DNA from 3 places in the Lawsonibacter asaccharolyticus genome. Region 3 is predicted to be linked to each of the others. Evidence: riboswitches for the same ligand, from Rfam matches in the RefSeq annotation. Region 3 holds a riboswitch; each other region holds the start of a gene.
What was found. A riboswitch is a leader RNA that binds a small molecule or an ion and turns the genes downstream of it on or off. The one in region 3 is predicted to bind thiamine pyrophosphate.

Region 1: it holds a riboswitch for thiamine pyrophosphate, as region 3 does, so the genes downstream of both, L9O85_RS15040 (energy-coupled thiamine transporter ThiT) here and thiW (energy coupling factor transporter S component ThiW) in region 3, are expected to answer to the same signal.
Region 2: it holds a riboswitch for thiamine pyrophosphate, as region 3 does, so the genes downstream of both, thiM (hydroxyethylthiazole kinase) here and thiW (energy coupling factor transporter S component ThiW) in region 3, are expected to answer to the same signal.

The regions. Positions count from the first base shown of each region.
Region 1 covers NZ_CP091870.1:3,109,057-3,114,186, reverse strand. Annotated here, with positions in the region: gene L9O85_RS15045 (Gfo/Idh/MocA family protein) at 604-1,746, opposite strand; TPP riboswitch at 1,939-2,053, shown strand; gene L9O85_RS15040 (energy-coupled thiamine transporter ThiT) at 2,122-2,682, shown strand; gene L9O85_RS15035 (HAD-IIB family hydrolase) at 2,693-3,499, shown strand; gene L9O85_RS15030 (RNA polymerase sigma factor) at 3,602-4,063, shown strand; gene L9O85_RS15025 (anti-sigma factor family protein) at 4,060-4,764, shown strand; gene L9O85_RS15020 (S-layer homology domain-containing protein) at 4,781-5,130, opposite strand, start outside.
Region 2 covers NZ_CP091870.1:2,233,917-2,239,046, forward strand. Annotated here, with positions in the region: gene thiD (bifunctional hydroxymethylpyrimidine kinase/phosphomethylpyrimidine kinase) at 1-342, opposite strand, end outside; gene L9O85_RS10680 (HAD family hydrolase) at 631-1,290, opposite strand; gene thiE (thiamine phosphate synthase) at 1,287-1,928, opposite strand; gene thiM (hydroxyethylthiazole kinase) at 1,915-2,739, opposite strand; TPP riboswitch at 2,810-2,915, opposite strand; gene cdd (cytidine deaminase) at 3,471-3,869, shown strand; gene L9O85_RS10700 (DUF378 domain-containing protein) at 3,939-4,151, shown strand; gene L9O85_RS10705 (phosphate ABC transporter substrate-binding protein) at 4,365-5,130, shown strand, end outside.
Region 3 covers NZ_CP091870.1:2,989,873-2,995,002, forward strand. Annotated here, with positions in the region: gene L9O85_RS14500 (MarR family winged helix-turn-helix transcriptional regulator) at 1-34, shown strand, start outside; gene ftsH (ATP-dependent zinc metalloprotease FtsH) at 31-1,854, shown strand; TPP riboswitch at 1,945-2,051, shown strand; gene thiW (energy coupling factor transporter S component ThiW) at 2,357-2,875, shown strand; gene L9O85_RS14515 (winged helix DNA-binding domain-containing protein) at 2,982-4,163, shown strand; gene L9O85_RS14520 (ABC transporter permease) at 4,453-5,130, opposite strand, start outside.

The DNA of each region.
Region 1 (5,130 bases), 120 kb from region 3:
CAAGCCCCGCCCGTTTTCATCCGAAGGATGCCCGAAAGGGGTTCCGCCCCGCAGGACAGAACCCCTCTGGGACAGGGACGGGGGTAGAAAGACCCCTCATCTGTCACGGCATATGCCGTGACACCTTCCCCCCTGTGGGGGGAAGGCTTTTCGGGCGGCTGGAAGCCGCCCCTACGGGGTCCCCTTCAGTCTTTGCGTAGGGGCGCGCATTGTGCGCCCGCCGTTTTCCACGAGCGGCCCTGGTCTTTACGTAGGGACGGGTCTTGCCCCTGCCCGTTTTCATCCGAAGGATGCCCGAAAGGGGTTCCGCCCCGCAGGACAGAACCCCTCTGGGACAGGGACGGGGGTAGAAAGACCCCTCATCCGTCACGGCATATGCCGTGACACCTTCCCCCCTGTGGGGGGAAGGCTTTTCGGGCGGCTGGAAGCCGCCCCTACGGGGTCCCCTTCGGTCTTTGCGTAGGGGCGCGCAAAGCGCGCCCGCCGTTTCACATCGACCATTCCACAGGGCCCACCGGCCTCCTGTGGAAAATTTTCTAGGGTCAGAAGAGAGCCCGGAAAAACCCTGTGGTTTTCCCGGGCCCTGTTTTTGATATCCTTTGCTCACACCTGGGTCCAGACGTTCCCGTCCTCCTGGCTCTTCAGGCAGGCCTCGATAAATTTCAGCCCCTGGATGCCGTCATCGATATCGGAGTAGGGGAAGGGCCGCTCATCTTTGCCCTCCTTCCGGGACAGCAGATGGGAACAGTAACCCCGGTAGAAGTTGGCGAACAGGGAGTGGAAGGCCTCCGGCATCCCCTTGGGGAGGCGGCAGGACTTCCGGGCCTGGGGATCACAGTAGTCATAATTGGCCGACCAGATCTGGGTGGGCTGTCCGGCGATGTCCACCCGGAGCTCCATGAAATCGTGGGCGTTCCACTCCATGCCCCCTTTGTCGCCGTAGATGCGCACCTTCATGCAGCAGCTCTTGCCCACCATGGCGAAGGAGGTCCAAAAGATGCCCGCTGCCCCGTTGTCGTAGTCGATGAGCACCTGGGCATCGCTCTCCACCGGCACATAATCCGGGATGGAGCGCAGGCGGGCCAGCACCCGCACGGGCTTGAGGCCGGTGACCTTGCTGATGAGATACTCCACATGGGTGCCGATGTCCGCGATCACTCCAGAGGGGCCGCAGATGGCCGGATCGACCCGCCAGGTCAGGCCGTCCTTTCCCCGGAGGGCAGTGTTCAGCCCCACCCATTCCTGGGGATACTCGGCGGCGATGGTGTGGATCTTTCCCAGCACCCCGTCAGCGATCATCTTTTTGGCCTGCTCCAGAATGGCGTAGTGGGCATAACTGTAAGACACGCCGAACAGAAGATCTTTTTCCTGGGCCAGGGCCTTCAGCTCCTCCGACTCCCGGCTGGTGAAGGTGACGGGTTTGTCGCAGACAATGTGGAAGCCGTGGGCAATGATGTCCTTGACGATCTCGTAGTGGGTGTTGTTGGGGGTGGCCACCACCACAAAGTCCAGCCGGTCCTCCCCGGTGCGCTTGGCTTCCTCCTCCAGCATGGTGTGGTAGTCGGGATAGATGCGGCCGGGCTCCACCCCCCATTTCTCTCCGGCCTCCAGATTTTTATCCCAGTGGCGGGAGAAACAGCCCGCCTTCAGTTCGGCCAGGTCGTCGAACTGGGCCCCGATGCGGTGGATATCTCCGATCAGGGCGCCGTTCCCGCCCCCGACCATTGCGAATTGCAGCTTTTTCATAGAGAGACCTCCTGACGGATTGTGTAAAGTGTACAAGAAATCGTCTTCAGGATACCACGCAGGGCGGCAGGTGTCTAATAGTATCCAGTCATGGACCCATTCAAAGGGCACATACAAGAGGGGAGTGGATAGAGAAAAGAGCACGCTTGACAAGGCCCGTCCCTTTGGGATACAATAACTTTGACCGCAGACAATCGAACACAGGGGCGCTGGGAGCTATTCCCGGCTGAGATGGAAGCGAATCGCAGCTCCAGTCCCTTGACCTGATCCGGGTAATGCCGGCGTAGGGAGTGAACGATCCATATGTCGTCCTCTTCATACCGCACGCACCCGTTCGGATGTGCTGCGGTATCTTGATTTCAGGAGGAAACGACGATGAACCGACATTCCCGCTCTACCCGCGCCCTTGTGGAGGCCGCGCTGATGATCGCGCTGGCCACCATCCTGGGCTACTTCCGGCTGTACCGCTTTCCCCAGGGGGGGTCTGTGGACTTTGCCATGGTGCCCATCCTGATCTACTGCCTGCGCTGGGGCCCGGCCTGGAGCCTGAGCTGCTGCTTTGTCAACGGTGTGCTCCAGTTCTTCCTGGGCGGAGGAATCGCTCTATCCTGGCAGTCCATGCTGCTGGACTATGTGGTGGCTTATACGCTGGTGTTCCTCTGCGGCTTTGCCGCGGGGAAGAAGCTGGGCTGGCTGTGGGGCACCATCCTGGCCGGGCTGGGACGGTGGGTATCTCTCACCCTGTCCGGCGGCCTGCTGTGGTATATGTATATGCCGGAGGAATTTTTGGGACTGCCCATGGTGGACCCCTGGGTCTACTCCATGATCTTTAACGGCGTGCTGATCGTTCTCGTGACTGTGGTCAACCTGATCGTTCTGGGGATCTTTCAGTCCGTCCCCGCTCTGCGGCAGAAGCTGCTGACGAAACAGAATTGAGGTTTTTTCTTTGGGAAAATTCGACGGTGTCCTGCTGGTCAGTGATTTTGACGACACGCTGTATGACAGCCACTGTCAGGTGCCCCGGCGGAATTTGGAGGCCCTGGACCGCTTCCTCGCCCAGGGGGGGCGTTTTACCGTGGCCACCGGCCGCGCCCACCGGACCTTCGCTCCCTATGTCCATCTGGCCCCCGTCAATGCCCCGGTGGTCCTCTCCAACGGGTCGGCCATCTATGACTTCCAAAAAGACGAATTTCTGGTGCAGACCTATCTGTCTCCCAGTGCGCCTCAGGACTTGGATGGGGTGATGGAGGCATTTCCACAGCTGGGGATGGAGGCCTACCACGGGGAGGATATCTATGTGTTCCGACCCAACTGGATCACAGACCTGCACATGAAAAAGGTGGGCACCGACTACACCGTCTGTCCCATTCGGGAGATGCCTACGCCCTGGACCAAAGCCATCCTCCAGCAGGACCACGGGGTGCTGAAGGAGGTGCAGAGCTGGCTTCTGGACCACTTCCCCCGCCGGTATGAGGCTATTTTTTCCAACCACGTGTACCTGGAGATCACCGACCATGGGTGCAACAAGGGGGGAATGGTGGCCCGGCTGGCCCAGATGCTGGGGATCGCCCGAGAAAATATCTACTGCGTGGGAGACAACCAGAACGACATCCCCATGATGGCACTGTCCGCCGTCCCCTTTGCCCCTGCCAACTGTGCCCAGGAGGTGAAGGACTGGGGAGCCCATATCCTGTGTCACTGCGACGACGGCGTGATCGGGGATATCGTGGAGATCCTGGAGCAGCGATATTAAAAATATTGGAAAGAGAAAGATCCACCGCCAAAAAATGGCGGTGGATCTTTTGTAACGAAATGGGGGAGATGCCGTCTTATCTGTGGAAAGGGAGGTGAGGGCGTGATCGATTTTGAAGAAGTTTACCGGGACTATCTGGAGGACGTCTACCGATTTTCTCTGGCCCTGTGCCGGGACCCGGTACTGGCGGAGGAGCTGACCCAGGAGACCTTTTTCCGGGCGCTGGAGCATATCGGCCAGTTCCGGGGGGAGTGTACCCTGCGGGTCTGGCTGTGCCAGATCGCCAAGCACGCCTGGCTGACCCACTGCCGCAGGCAGAGAAGGCGGGAGCCGGAGCCGGAGCTCCGGGAGGAGGGGCCGGAGGAGCGGCTGGCGGAGAAGGAGACTGCCATGGAAGTCCACCAGGTACTCCACAGCCTGCCCGAGCCCTATCGGGAGGTCTTTGCCCTGCGGGTGCTGGGGGAGCTGTCCTTCCGGGAGATAGGAGCACTGTTCCATAAGACGGAGAGCTGGGCCCGGGTCACTTTTCACCGGGCCAGACTAAAAATCAAGGAGGCATTATGATGAATCAGCCCTGTCCCATGATCCAGGATCTGCTGCCCCTGTACGTGGACCAAATCTGCAGCCAGGAGAGCCGCCGGGCGGTGGAGGAGCATGTGGAGAACTGTCCCCTCTGCCGTGCCCGGCTGGAGGAGCTGCGCCGGGAAGACCCGCTGCCCCCGCCAGAGCAGGACCGGGAGCAGTCGAAGGCCCGGGTGCTGGCCGGGGTAAAAAGGCAGCTGAGAAGGAAAAAGCTGTGTTTCTCCGCTCGGGTGCTGGCCGGTGCGGCAGCCCTGGGCGTGGCGGTCTGGCTGTTGGTCTTTCGCTTCCAGACACCCATCCCCTATTCACAGGATATCCGCATCCAAGAGGTGGAGCCGGCTTTCCACATGAAATATCTGGGCCGGGATTACGCCGGCCTGGAGGTCCTGTTCCGGGTGACGGAGGAGGGCGGGGAGACCATCCGAAGGGTCTATCTCTGCTATACCGGCAGCCTGTGGACCCGGTATCTCTCTCCCGGCTCCCCATACCACGAAAGTGTGGGGATCAACAACGGCATCGTTCTGGACACCAGACACGGGACGGTGATCCCCCTCCCCTTCGACGGCGGGGCGGATCAGGTCTGGTATCTGGCCGGGGACCTGGAGGAACTGGAGGATCTGGACGAGGCCTCCTTCCAGGCGCAGGCCGGAGACGCGGTGCTGCTCTGGGAGAGGCAGGGGTGACACAAGAGGGCCGGGGTCAGGGGAGAAGAGAGAGAAGGGCCTCCCCCTCCGCCCGGGTCAGGGTATCCTGGGGATGAAAGGCGCCGTTTTGAGTGTCCAGGCCGCCGGCGGATACCGCCCATTGGGCGGCGTCCAGCGCCCAGGAGGCGATGGAGCCGGCGTCCGTCAGCTCGGCGGTGCCGGAGGGGGCCATCCCCAGGAGCCGGGCGGTCTGCCAGACCATGGCAGCTCCCTCCTGGCGGGTGACCGGACGGGAGGCTTGGAACATGGCCTCCCCGGTGCCGGAGGCCACCCCCGAGGAGAGAGCCCAGCAGACGCCCGGGGCATACCAGGCACAGGGGAGCAGATCAGACAGACTCTGCATGG
Region 2 (5,130 bases), 760 kb from region 3:
CAGGCGGGACCCGCTGGTAGCGATCATCACCGGGTCCACCACGATGTTCCGGGCCTGGTACTGCTTCAGCTTGTCCGCGATGACCTGGATCAGCCCGGTAGAGGACACCATCCCTGTCTTGACGGCATCGGGGAAGATGTCGGTAAAAATGCAGTCCAGCTGACTGGCCAGGAATTCCGGGGTGGACTCCAGGATGCCGTAGACGCCGGTGGTATTCTGGGCCGTCAGAGCGGTGACCGCGCTCATGGCGTAGACGCCGTTGGCAGTCATGGTCTTGATGTCGGCCTGGATCCCGGCGCCTCCGCTGGAATCGCTCCCAGCGATCGTCAATGCTGTTTTCATCAGAAAACTCCTTTCTCCGCATTGAAGTTTTGTTCCGCGACACCAGGTGGTGCCCCCGAGGTGCCGCGTCGTCGGAGCAAAGTACGCTCTGTTCGGGACAGCCTGACGGCCATCCCTCACTGCGCTCCCTTCCTCCTCTCCGGGCCGCACCCGCTCCGCTGGGCTGCGCCCCGGCTGGGCGGCCTTACGGCTGCCCCCATTTTTGCTGTGTTCGGGACGGTCTGACGGCCATCCCTCACTGTGCTCCTCTGCCCCTCCTCTCCGGGCCGCACCCGCTCCATTCCCGGCTCAGCCCCGCTCCAATGCTGCCAGGAAATCCGGGGAGTCCAGCCGGGGAAGATACCAGTCGCAGAGGCACCGCAGTGCCTCCTGATCCTCCTCGGCGGAGGGGTCATACACCCCCGCCACCAGAAAGCCCGCCCGTTTGGCGCTGCGTGCGGCATGGAGGGCATCCTCAAAGACCACCGTGCGCTCCGGCGCGCTGCCCAGGCTGCGGGCAGCAGCCCGATAGAGGTCCGGTCCGGTCTTAGGCCCGTACTGAAGGGAACTGAAGGCGAACAGGAAGTGCTTCCACAGCCCCAGACGGACCATGGCGTCCCGTGCCTGAAAGGCCTCGCTGGCGGTGGCGATGCCGCAGGGGACCCCCAGGGCTCCCAGCCGCTCCAGCAGTGTGTCCGCCCCCGTCTTCATGGGGACCCTGTCCCGGTATTCCCCTGTCACCAGGGCGTTCACCCCTTCCATCACCTGTTCGGGCGTACAGGGGAGGCAAAATGTATCCACCATGTACTCCGAGGCTTCCCGCCGCCCCATCTCCCGGATGTCCCGGGCCAGGTCCTCCGGCGGCTTTCCTCCAAACTTCCGGACCAGAGCCTTGGGCGCCTCGTTCCAGATGTACATGGAGTCGGTGAGGGTCCCGTCCAGATCGAAGATGGCCCCCTCGATCCTCATGGGCCCACCACCCGCTCCACCTGGGCCCGGAGGGAGCGGGTGGCCGCTTCCACGTCGGGCTGGGCGTACAGGGCTGAGACCACCGCCACCCCGGCGATGCCGCTCCCCGCCAGCTCCGCCACATTGCCGGCTCCGATGCCCCCGATGGCCACCACAGGGATATCCACGGCGGCGCAGATGGCCTTCAGGGTGTCATAGCTCACTGGTCGGGTGTCCTGCTTGGTCCCGGTGGGGAACATGGCTCCTACCCCCAGGTAGTCGGCCCCCGCCGCCTGGGCGGCCAGGGCCTGCTCCACCGTGCGTGCGGACACGCCGATGAGTTTGTCTTCCCCCAGCAGGGCCCGGACTCGCCCCGCCTCCATATCGCTCTGGCCCACGTGGACGCCGTCCGCTCCTGCCGCCTGGGCCAGTTCCGCATCGTCGTTGAGGATCAGGGGCACGCCGTAGCGCCCGCACAGCTCCCGCAGTTCCAGGGCCTGGGCCAGAATGCTCCCACGGTCCATATGCTTCTCCCGCAGCTGGATCATGGTGGCGCCCCCCCGCAGGGATGCCTCTACCTGTTGGGCCAGGGTCCTGTCCCCCAGCCAGCTCCGGTCCGTTACGCCGTAGAGCAGCAAATCCTTTTTATCGCATCTCATAGTTGGCTCCTTTCTCCAGCGCCGCGCCGTCCATCCGGCACACAGCGTCAATGATCCGATCCCGATAGGTAGCGTTTCCGTCCTGAGGGGACATCCTCGCCCAGGCCAGCTCCCCCGCCACTCCCATGGCGCACACCGCGGCGGCGGCCGCCTCCAGGGGGCGCTCCGGGCTGGCGGCCAGGCAGGCCGCAGTCAGGGCGGACAGCTGACAGCCGGTACCGGTGACCAGCCCCATCTCCGGGCGGCCGTTGCGGATCACGACGCACTGCTCCCCGTCTGAGACCAGGTCAATGGCCCCGGTGACCGCCACTACGGTCCCGGTGCGGCGGGCGGTCCCTTTGGCGAAGGCCACCCCCCGCTCCAGTTCCGCTTCCGTCACTGCGTCCGCCCCGCCGGCGTCCACCCCCCGGGTGTGCTCCTGGCCGCCCGCCAGGGCCCGCAGCTCTGAGACATTGCCCCGCAGCACGGTAAAGGTGACACGGGCCATCAGCTCCTGGGCCGTGCGGAGACGCAGGGCGCTGGCCCCCACCCCTACCGGGTCCAGCACCACTGGGCGGCCCAGCTCCCCGGCCTTGACCCCGGCCCGCATCAGGCTGGGGATGGTGCGCCGGCTGGGTGTTCCCAAGTTGAGGCACAGTCCGGCGCACCGGGCCGTGATCTCCTCCACTTCCTCCGGCTCATCGGCCATGATGGGGCTGGCCCCGCAGGCCAGCAGGAGGTTTGCCACGTCGTTGGCCGTCACATAGTTGGTGATGCAGTGGATCAGCGGCCTCCGCTCCCGCACCCGGTCCAGGCAGGCTCCCAGCTCCATATCCCTCTCTCCTTTGTCCGCAGACAGCAAAAACCGCGGGGCACCCCACTTCGGGATATCCCCGCGGCCTAGTTCCGCAAGTATATTTCCCTACGTTGGCATTACCCAAATCAGGTCACAGGTCGGAGCGAACAGCTCCCTCTCAGCCCGTCATGCGAGCTCCCTTTTCGTCATTTTTCTCTGCTGTCGTTTTTTTATTATAAGCTCTGTGTCCCGTTCTGGCAAGAGCAGGAACTTGTTTTTTTCACATAGGTCGTTGCAAAAAATCACTGTTTGGAACAAATGTCTTATTTTGCTCCTGCTTGTTCCTGTTTCTCCCAGGCCGGCCCCGGGTGCGTAACAAGGCGTTCCTCCCGCCAAAGGGCACAAAATTTTTTGCTTTACTCCACCATGTTGTCCTGTCCTTTGCAAGGCAGTGGTCTCCGATCACCCGGTTTTTTTCAAACTGCCGGAGCCATCCCCTGGCAGTTCCCGGCGCAGAAGAGACGTGGAGGCCCTTGAGAAGCACCGGTCTCTGTGGTAAAATAGAGACGAGATGCAGGGACTCTGCCTGTACTGACCGTAAAGGAAACCACAGGTCTTTTTCACGCTCTGTTTTATAATATGGCCCTCTCTCCTTCACATTCTGTTTTTCCCCCAGAGCGATGTCTCCCTTTGCGGTCCCCGCCGGGGCATTCCGCAGCACCGGCGCTTCCCGCTTTCCGGATATCCGCCACAGAAAGGAGCAAACTATGACTGATGCTGAGCTGATCTCCACGGCCGTCTCCATGCAGGAGCGGGCCTATGTACCCTATTCTCATTTTCCCGTGGGCGCTGCCCTGTTGTGCAGTGACGGGGCGGTGTTCACCGGATGCAATGTGGAGAACGCCGCCTACGGCTCCACCCTCTGCGCCGAGCGCACGGCGCTGGTCAAGGCGGTGAGCGAGGGCCGCACCGGCGGCTTCACCGCTATCGCCATCGCCGGCCGGGGAAGCGACTTCTGCTGGCCCTGCGGTGCCTGCCGGCAGATGCTGTTTGAATTTGCTCCCCAGCTCCGGGTCCTGGCCGTCCGAGGGGACGGTGCCTTCCAGTCCGCCCCGCTCTCCACCCTGCTGCCCTGCGGCTTCGGGCCGGGCTCCCTTAATTTTTGAACCGACGGAATAAAAAGCTCTCTTTTGGCCAAACTACCTCCGGAATACCAATGCGAGGAGGTATGAACCATGATAATGGATAAGATCGCCCTGACTCTGCTGATCATCGGCGGCCTGAACTGGGGCAGCGTGGGTCTGTTTCGATTCGACCTGGTGGCCTTCGCCTGCGGCGGTTCCGGCAGTATGATCAGCCGCGTGATCTATACCCTGGTGGGTCTTTCCGCCGTGTGGTGCATCTCTCTGCTCTTCCGGGACAAGGACCCCGTGGAGGAGCGGAGCTGAGGCCAGTCCACCGTTCCATTCAGAACATGTGATATTCCAAACCGGCCGCCGGAAGTCCCGGCGGCCGGTATTTTACATTTTTACTCTCTGATTTTACCGCACTTTACGCAGATTTAACATATCCGCTGTTTCGCATTTTACATTTCTTTTTTATACTGAGCCCTGTACTCCAGATGAAACACAAAACGAATGCAATAAAGGAGAAGATCTTACATGAAAAAACTGACTTGCATGGGGCTGTCTCTGGCCCTGATGGCCGGCCTGCTGGCCGGCTGCGGCTCCAATGGGACCACCTCCACTCCCACCAGCACCCCCGCCGCCAGCTCCACCCCTGTCCAATCCCAGACCACCACCCTCAGCGGCACCGTGAACACAGACGGCTCCACCTCCATGGAGAGCGTGGTCAAGGCCCTGGCTGAGGCTTTTATGGAGCAGAACCCCGATGTGACCGTCAACTACTCCGGCACTGGCTCCGGCACCGGCATCCAGGCCGCCATCGACGGCACCGTGGACCTGGGACTGGCCTCCCGTGCCCTGAAGGACGAAGAGAAGAGCAACGGCGCCGTAGAGAACATCGTAGCCCTGGACGGCGTGGCCGTGGTTGTCAACCCCGAGAACGGCGTGACCGACCTGACCGTGGAGCAGATCGCCCAGATCTTCACCGGCGAGATCACCAACTGGTCCGAGCTGGGCGGCGCCGATGCCGAGATCGCGGTCTTTGGCCGCGAGGCCGGCTCCGGCACCCGGGGGGCCTTTGAGGAGATCGTGGGCGTTGAAGATGCCTGTAAGTACACCAACGAGTATTCCTCCACCGGCGACGTCATCGGCAACGTGGCCTCCAACCCCAACGGCATCGGCTATGCCTCCCTGTCCGCCGTGGACGACACCGTGAAGGCCGTGGCGGTCAACGGCGTGACCCCCTCCGAGGACACCGTGAAGGACGGCTCCTATGAGATCCAGCGTCCCTTCGTTATGGTCA
Region 3 (5,130 bases):
CATTTTGATGAAAAAGGATGGGAAACCGCTATGAAAGAAGTGAAGCAGCCCTCTAAAAAGCCTCTGGTCTATTACTACCTGGTGGCTCTGCTCATTCTGATGGTGCTGAACTTGACCCTGTTCCCCGCCATGCTGGAGACCCCGGTCCAGGATGTGACTTACGATCAGTTCATGTCCATGACCTATGAGCAGAATGTGGGCCAGGTCCAAATCGAGGGGGATGAGATCACCTTTACCGACAAGACCAACGAAAAGGTCTACCGCACCACCGCCACCAACGACCCTGACCGGACCCAGCGCCTCTATGAGAATGGGGCCCAGTTCCAGGAGATCGACACCCAGCCCGGCCTGCTCACCTCCATCCTGGTGGGCTGGGTCCTGCCCCTGCTCCCCTTCCTGCTCATCGGCTGGTTCATCAACAGACGGATGAAAAAATCCATGGGCGGCGACGGCATGATGTTCGGCATGGGCGGCGGCTCTAATGCCAAGATGTATGTCCCCTCATCCACTGGAATCCGCTTTGCCGACGTGGCCGGCGAGGACGAGGCCAAGGAACTGCTCAGCGAGATCGTGGACTTCCTCCACGACCCGGAGAAGTACCGCCAGATCGGCGCCAAGCTGCCCAAAGGCGCCCTGCTGGTAGGCCCTCCGGGCACCGGCAAGACCCTGCTGGCCAAGGCGGTAGCCGGCGAGGCCAACGTGCCCTTCTTCTCCATTGCCGGCAGCGAGTTCGTGGAGATGTTCGTGGGCCGGGGTGCCGCCAAGGTGCGGGACCTGTTCAAGCAGGCCAATGACAAGGCCCCCTGCATCGTGTTCATCGACGAGATCGACACCATCGGCAAGAAGCGGGACGGCCAGATCGGCGGCAATGACGAGCGGGAGCAGACCCTGAACCAGCTGCTCACCGAGATGGACGGCTTTGACGGCTCCAAGGGCGTGGTGGTGCTGGCCGCCACCAACCGCCCAGACAGCCTGGACCCCGCCCTGCTGCGCCCCGGCCGGTTCGACCGGCGCATCCCGGTGGAGCTGCCCGACCTTCAGGGCCGCATCGATATCCTGAAGGTCCACGCCAAGCAGATCCGTCTGGCGGAGGACGTGGACTTCGAACCCATTGCCAAGACCGCTGCCGGGGCCTCCGGCGCAGAGCTGGCCAACATCGTCAACGAGGCCGCTCTGAGGGCGGTGCGGGCAGGCCGCCCCTACGCCACTCAGGAGGACTTGCAGGAGAGCGTGGAGGTGGTCATCGCAGGATACCAGAAGAAGAGCCGGGTGCTCTCCGACCAGGAGAAGAAGATCGTGGCCTACCACGAGACGGGCCACGCCCTGGTAGCCGCCCTCCAGACCCACTCCGCCCCGGTGCAGAAGATCACCATCATTCCCCGCACCTCCGGCGCGCTGGGCTATACTCTCCAGGTGGACGACGGCGACCATTTCCTCATGTCTAAGGATGAGCTGCTGAACAAGATCGCCACCTATACCGGCGGCCGGGCCGCCGAAGAGCTGGTCTTCCACTCCATCACCACCGGGGCCTCCAACGACATCGAGCAGGCCACCAAGCTGGCCCGGTCCATGATCTCCCGCTTCGGTATGAGCGACGAGTTCGGCTTCGTGGCCTTTGAGACGGTGAGCAACCAGTACCTGGGCGGGGATGCTGCCCTGGCCTGCTCCCCGGGGACCCAGGCCCGCATCGACCGGAAGGTGACGGAGATGGTGGACACCCAGTACCAGAAGGCCATGGACCTGCTGAAAACCAACGAGGAAAAGCTCCACCAGCTGGCCCAGTACCTCTATGAGCACGAGACCATCACCGGGCGGGAGTTCATGGAGATCCTAGAGGGACAGCGGGAGGTCTGACAGACGGCCTTCTCCTTCCCTCCAGGGTCCGCCGCGCCAGGGTCCGAAAATTTTTCTTGACAAACCGGGCCTCCGGGCCCATAATACAGTTGCAAAAGACAGGGGAGCCTGCGGCAGCGGGCTGAGAGGAAGCTGAGCGCTTCGACCCTTCACCTGATGTGGGTCATGCCACCGTAGGGAGTCATGCTGGCCGTGACCAGACGGGGTGCCCACCGGGCACCCCGTCTTTTGATCCTTTCCGAAGGGAGCGTGAGGAGACACATCGGCGCCCCGGCCTGGCCGGGAGCGGGCAGAGGGGGAGCGCCCTGTGCCCGGGCCGCATACAGCAGCGATGGGAAGCCGTGTTCCGGCGTGAGAGGGGGCCAGTAAGCCCCGACCGAACCCAGGGAGGACCCTGTCTGTCCTTCCGGGACCCGATTTGTGGCCCCTCGGGGCCGGAAAAAGGGGAGACGCTGTCTGCTTTTGTGTGTTTCCCCATCCATTTTGAAAGGAGCACTTTCCCATGAATCAGAGCAACACCAAAAAGCTGGCCATTGCCGGCATTCTGTGCGCCGTGGCGGTGGTGGGCAGCCTGTTCACTTTCCCCGTCCTGGCCAGCAAGTGCGCCCCCATCCAGCATATGGTCAACGTCCTGTGCGCTGTCCTGCTGGGCCCCTGGTACGGAGTCGGGGTGGCTTTCGGCGCCAGCCTGATCCGAAACCTGCTGGGGCTTGGCACGATCATGGCCTTCCCAGGCAGCATGTGCGGCGCCCTGCTGTGCGGACTGGTGTTCTGGAAGACTCGGAACCTCCCCGCCACCCTGGTGGGGGAGGTCTTCGGCACCGGCATCATCGGCGGCCTGGCCGCCTATCCCGTGGCCATTCTGTTTACCAGCGCAGACGCCGCCACGGTGGCTTTCTACGCCTACATCGTCCCCTTCCTCATCTCCACTGTGGCCGGTGCCATTCTGGCCGGCATCCTGGTTGCCGCCCTGGGGCGGACCGGGGCCCTGTCCTCCATGCGGACCGCCCTGGAGCGCTGAATCCCCACTTCTTTTCCCGGCCCGCAGAGCGGGCCGGTTTTTTTTGCTTTTTTGCCTCCTCCGGGGTATAATGGGACCAACGACGAGACAAGGGAGGTCTTTTCCCATGGACATCACCCCGGAACAGGTCCGCGCCCACCGGCTGCGGGCCCACCATCTGGACCGCCGGTATCCCGCCAGCCGGATACTGGAGGTTGCGGGGGCCTGCGGGCTCCAGAACTCCCCGCCCGGCGGGTGGGAGACTGCCCTCTTCCAGCGCCTGGAGGGCTGTTCCCTCCCCCTCCTCCGAGACGCCCTGTACCGGGACCGGGCCCTGCTCCAGGCCTGGAGCATCCGGGGCGTGCCCCTGGTCTTTCCCGCCGGGGAGAGCGGCGTCTTTCTCTCCCCCCTTCTGGCCCGGGAGGGGGAGTGTCCCTGGATCTACACCCGGGGGATCACCGCGGCCCTGGACTTTGTCGGCATGTCCTTCGACGAGGCCCACGCCCGGGTGCGGGAGGCCGCCCGCTGCCTGGACGGGACCACCGTCCGCAGCAAGGAGGCCCTGGACCAGCTGCTGGCTGACCGGGTCGGGGAGCAGCTCCCGCCGGAACAGCGGGCCCTGTGGGACTCCCCCTCCATGTACGGCCGCCCTGACAGGCAGACCGTGGGAGGCGCCGCTGTCTCCTTTCTCCTCCGCCCCTGCTCCTTTGCCTCTCTGGTGGTGTTCGGCCGCCGGGAGGAGAACAGTCCCACCTTTACCTCCTTCCGCCGCTGGCTGGGCCGGGAGCCCTCCCCCTGCCCTCAGGGGGAGGCGGAGCTGGTGCGGAGATTTCTCCACTGCTACGGCCCCGCCGCCCCCGCCGATCTCCAGGCCTGGCTGGGCAGCTCTCCCCAACAGGCGAAGCGGCTCTGGTCCGCCGCCGCAGAGGAGATGGAACCGGTCCGGGTGCTGGGCCGGACCCGCTGGGCCCTGATCCGGGACCGGGACAGCCTCACCGCTCCGCCGGAGCAGCCCGGCCGCCTGATCCTGCTGGGGCCCCACGACCCCTATCTGGACCTGCGGGACCGAGCCCTGGCCCTGGAGGACCCCGCCCGCCAGCGCCAGGTCTGGCGGACAGTCTCCAACCCCGGCGCCGTTCTGAAGGATGGGCGCGTGGCCGGCATCTGGACCGGAAAAGCGGTACAGGGACGACTAGAGTTCTCCCTGTCCCTGTGGGAGCCCCTCTCTCCTGGAGCGCGTCGGGCCCTGGAGCGTGAGGCGGGGGCCTACGCCGCCTTCCGGGGCCTGGAGCTGAGTTTCCTGCCCTAATCGCGGGGCCGCCTGATCCGCAAGCTGAGCAGCTGTGCCCTACGGGCGGTGCTAATCAGTTTACGAACAAGCCTCGCAAAGTTCGCGCCCGCAGGCGCGAATCCAGTTCTGATCTGTTTTCCCCGGCGACATGTGCGTCGGGGAAAACACCTCTCAGGCTGCAAGTGCGGGGTTTGTCCGCCTGCGGCGGACAAACCCTGCGCGCGGCAGACTACATCTTTCTCGAAAAAGTGGCCTTGCCACTTTTTCGACCCTCTCAGCGCCGCCCATCGGGCGGCGCTGCTGCTGTTCATTCCACTGTCTTCAGCGACTCCACCATATCCAGCTTTTTCAGCTTCCGGTGGGCCGCCAGATTGACCACCAGGGAGAAGACGGCGGTGAGTACCCCGGCGTAGAGATAGCTGGACAGGGCCAGTGTCCGCCCGAACATGAGCAGGTCGATCTCCACTGTCAGCACCAGCCACTGGTGGAGCAGCTTCCCCATCCCCATCCCCAGGGCCACGCCGAACACCGTGAGGATCACGTTCTCCCGGTAGATATAGGCGGACAGCTCGCCGTCGTAGAAGCCCAGCACCTTCAGGGTGGCCAGCTCCCGCATCCGCTCGGTGATGTTGATGTTGGTCAGGTTGTAGAGCACCACGAAGGCCAGGGCCGCGGCGCACACGATGATGAGGACCACGGCGTAGTCCACGCTCTCCAGACTGGAGGTGAATACCTCCCGGGTGGCCGCCACCTGGGACAGGGTGGTGACGCCGTCCAGCCCCACCAGCTCCGCGTCCAGGGCCTCCGCCCCTTCAGCGGGGTAGGCCGCCAGCACCTGGTTCTCCTCCGGCGGCTGGCCATACAGGGTCTGGTAGTAGGCGTCGGTCATGTAGACATAGTGCATGATATAGTGCTCCGTGACATCCGCCACCCGTACCTGGACCCGGCTGTCCCCGTCCAGAGTGAAGGTGTCCCCCGCCGACAC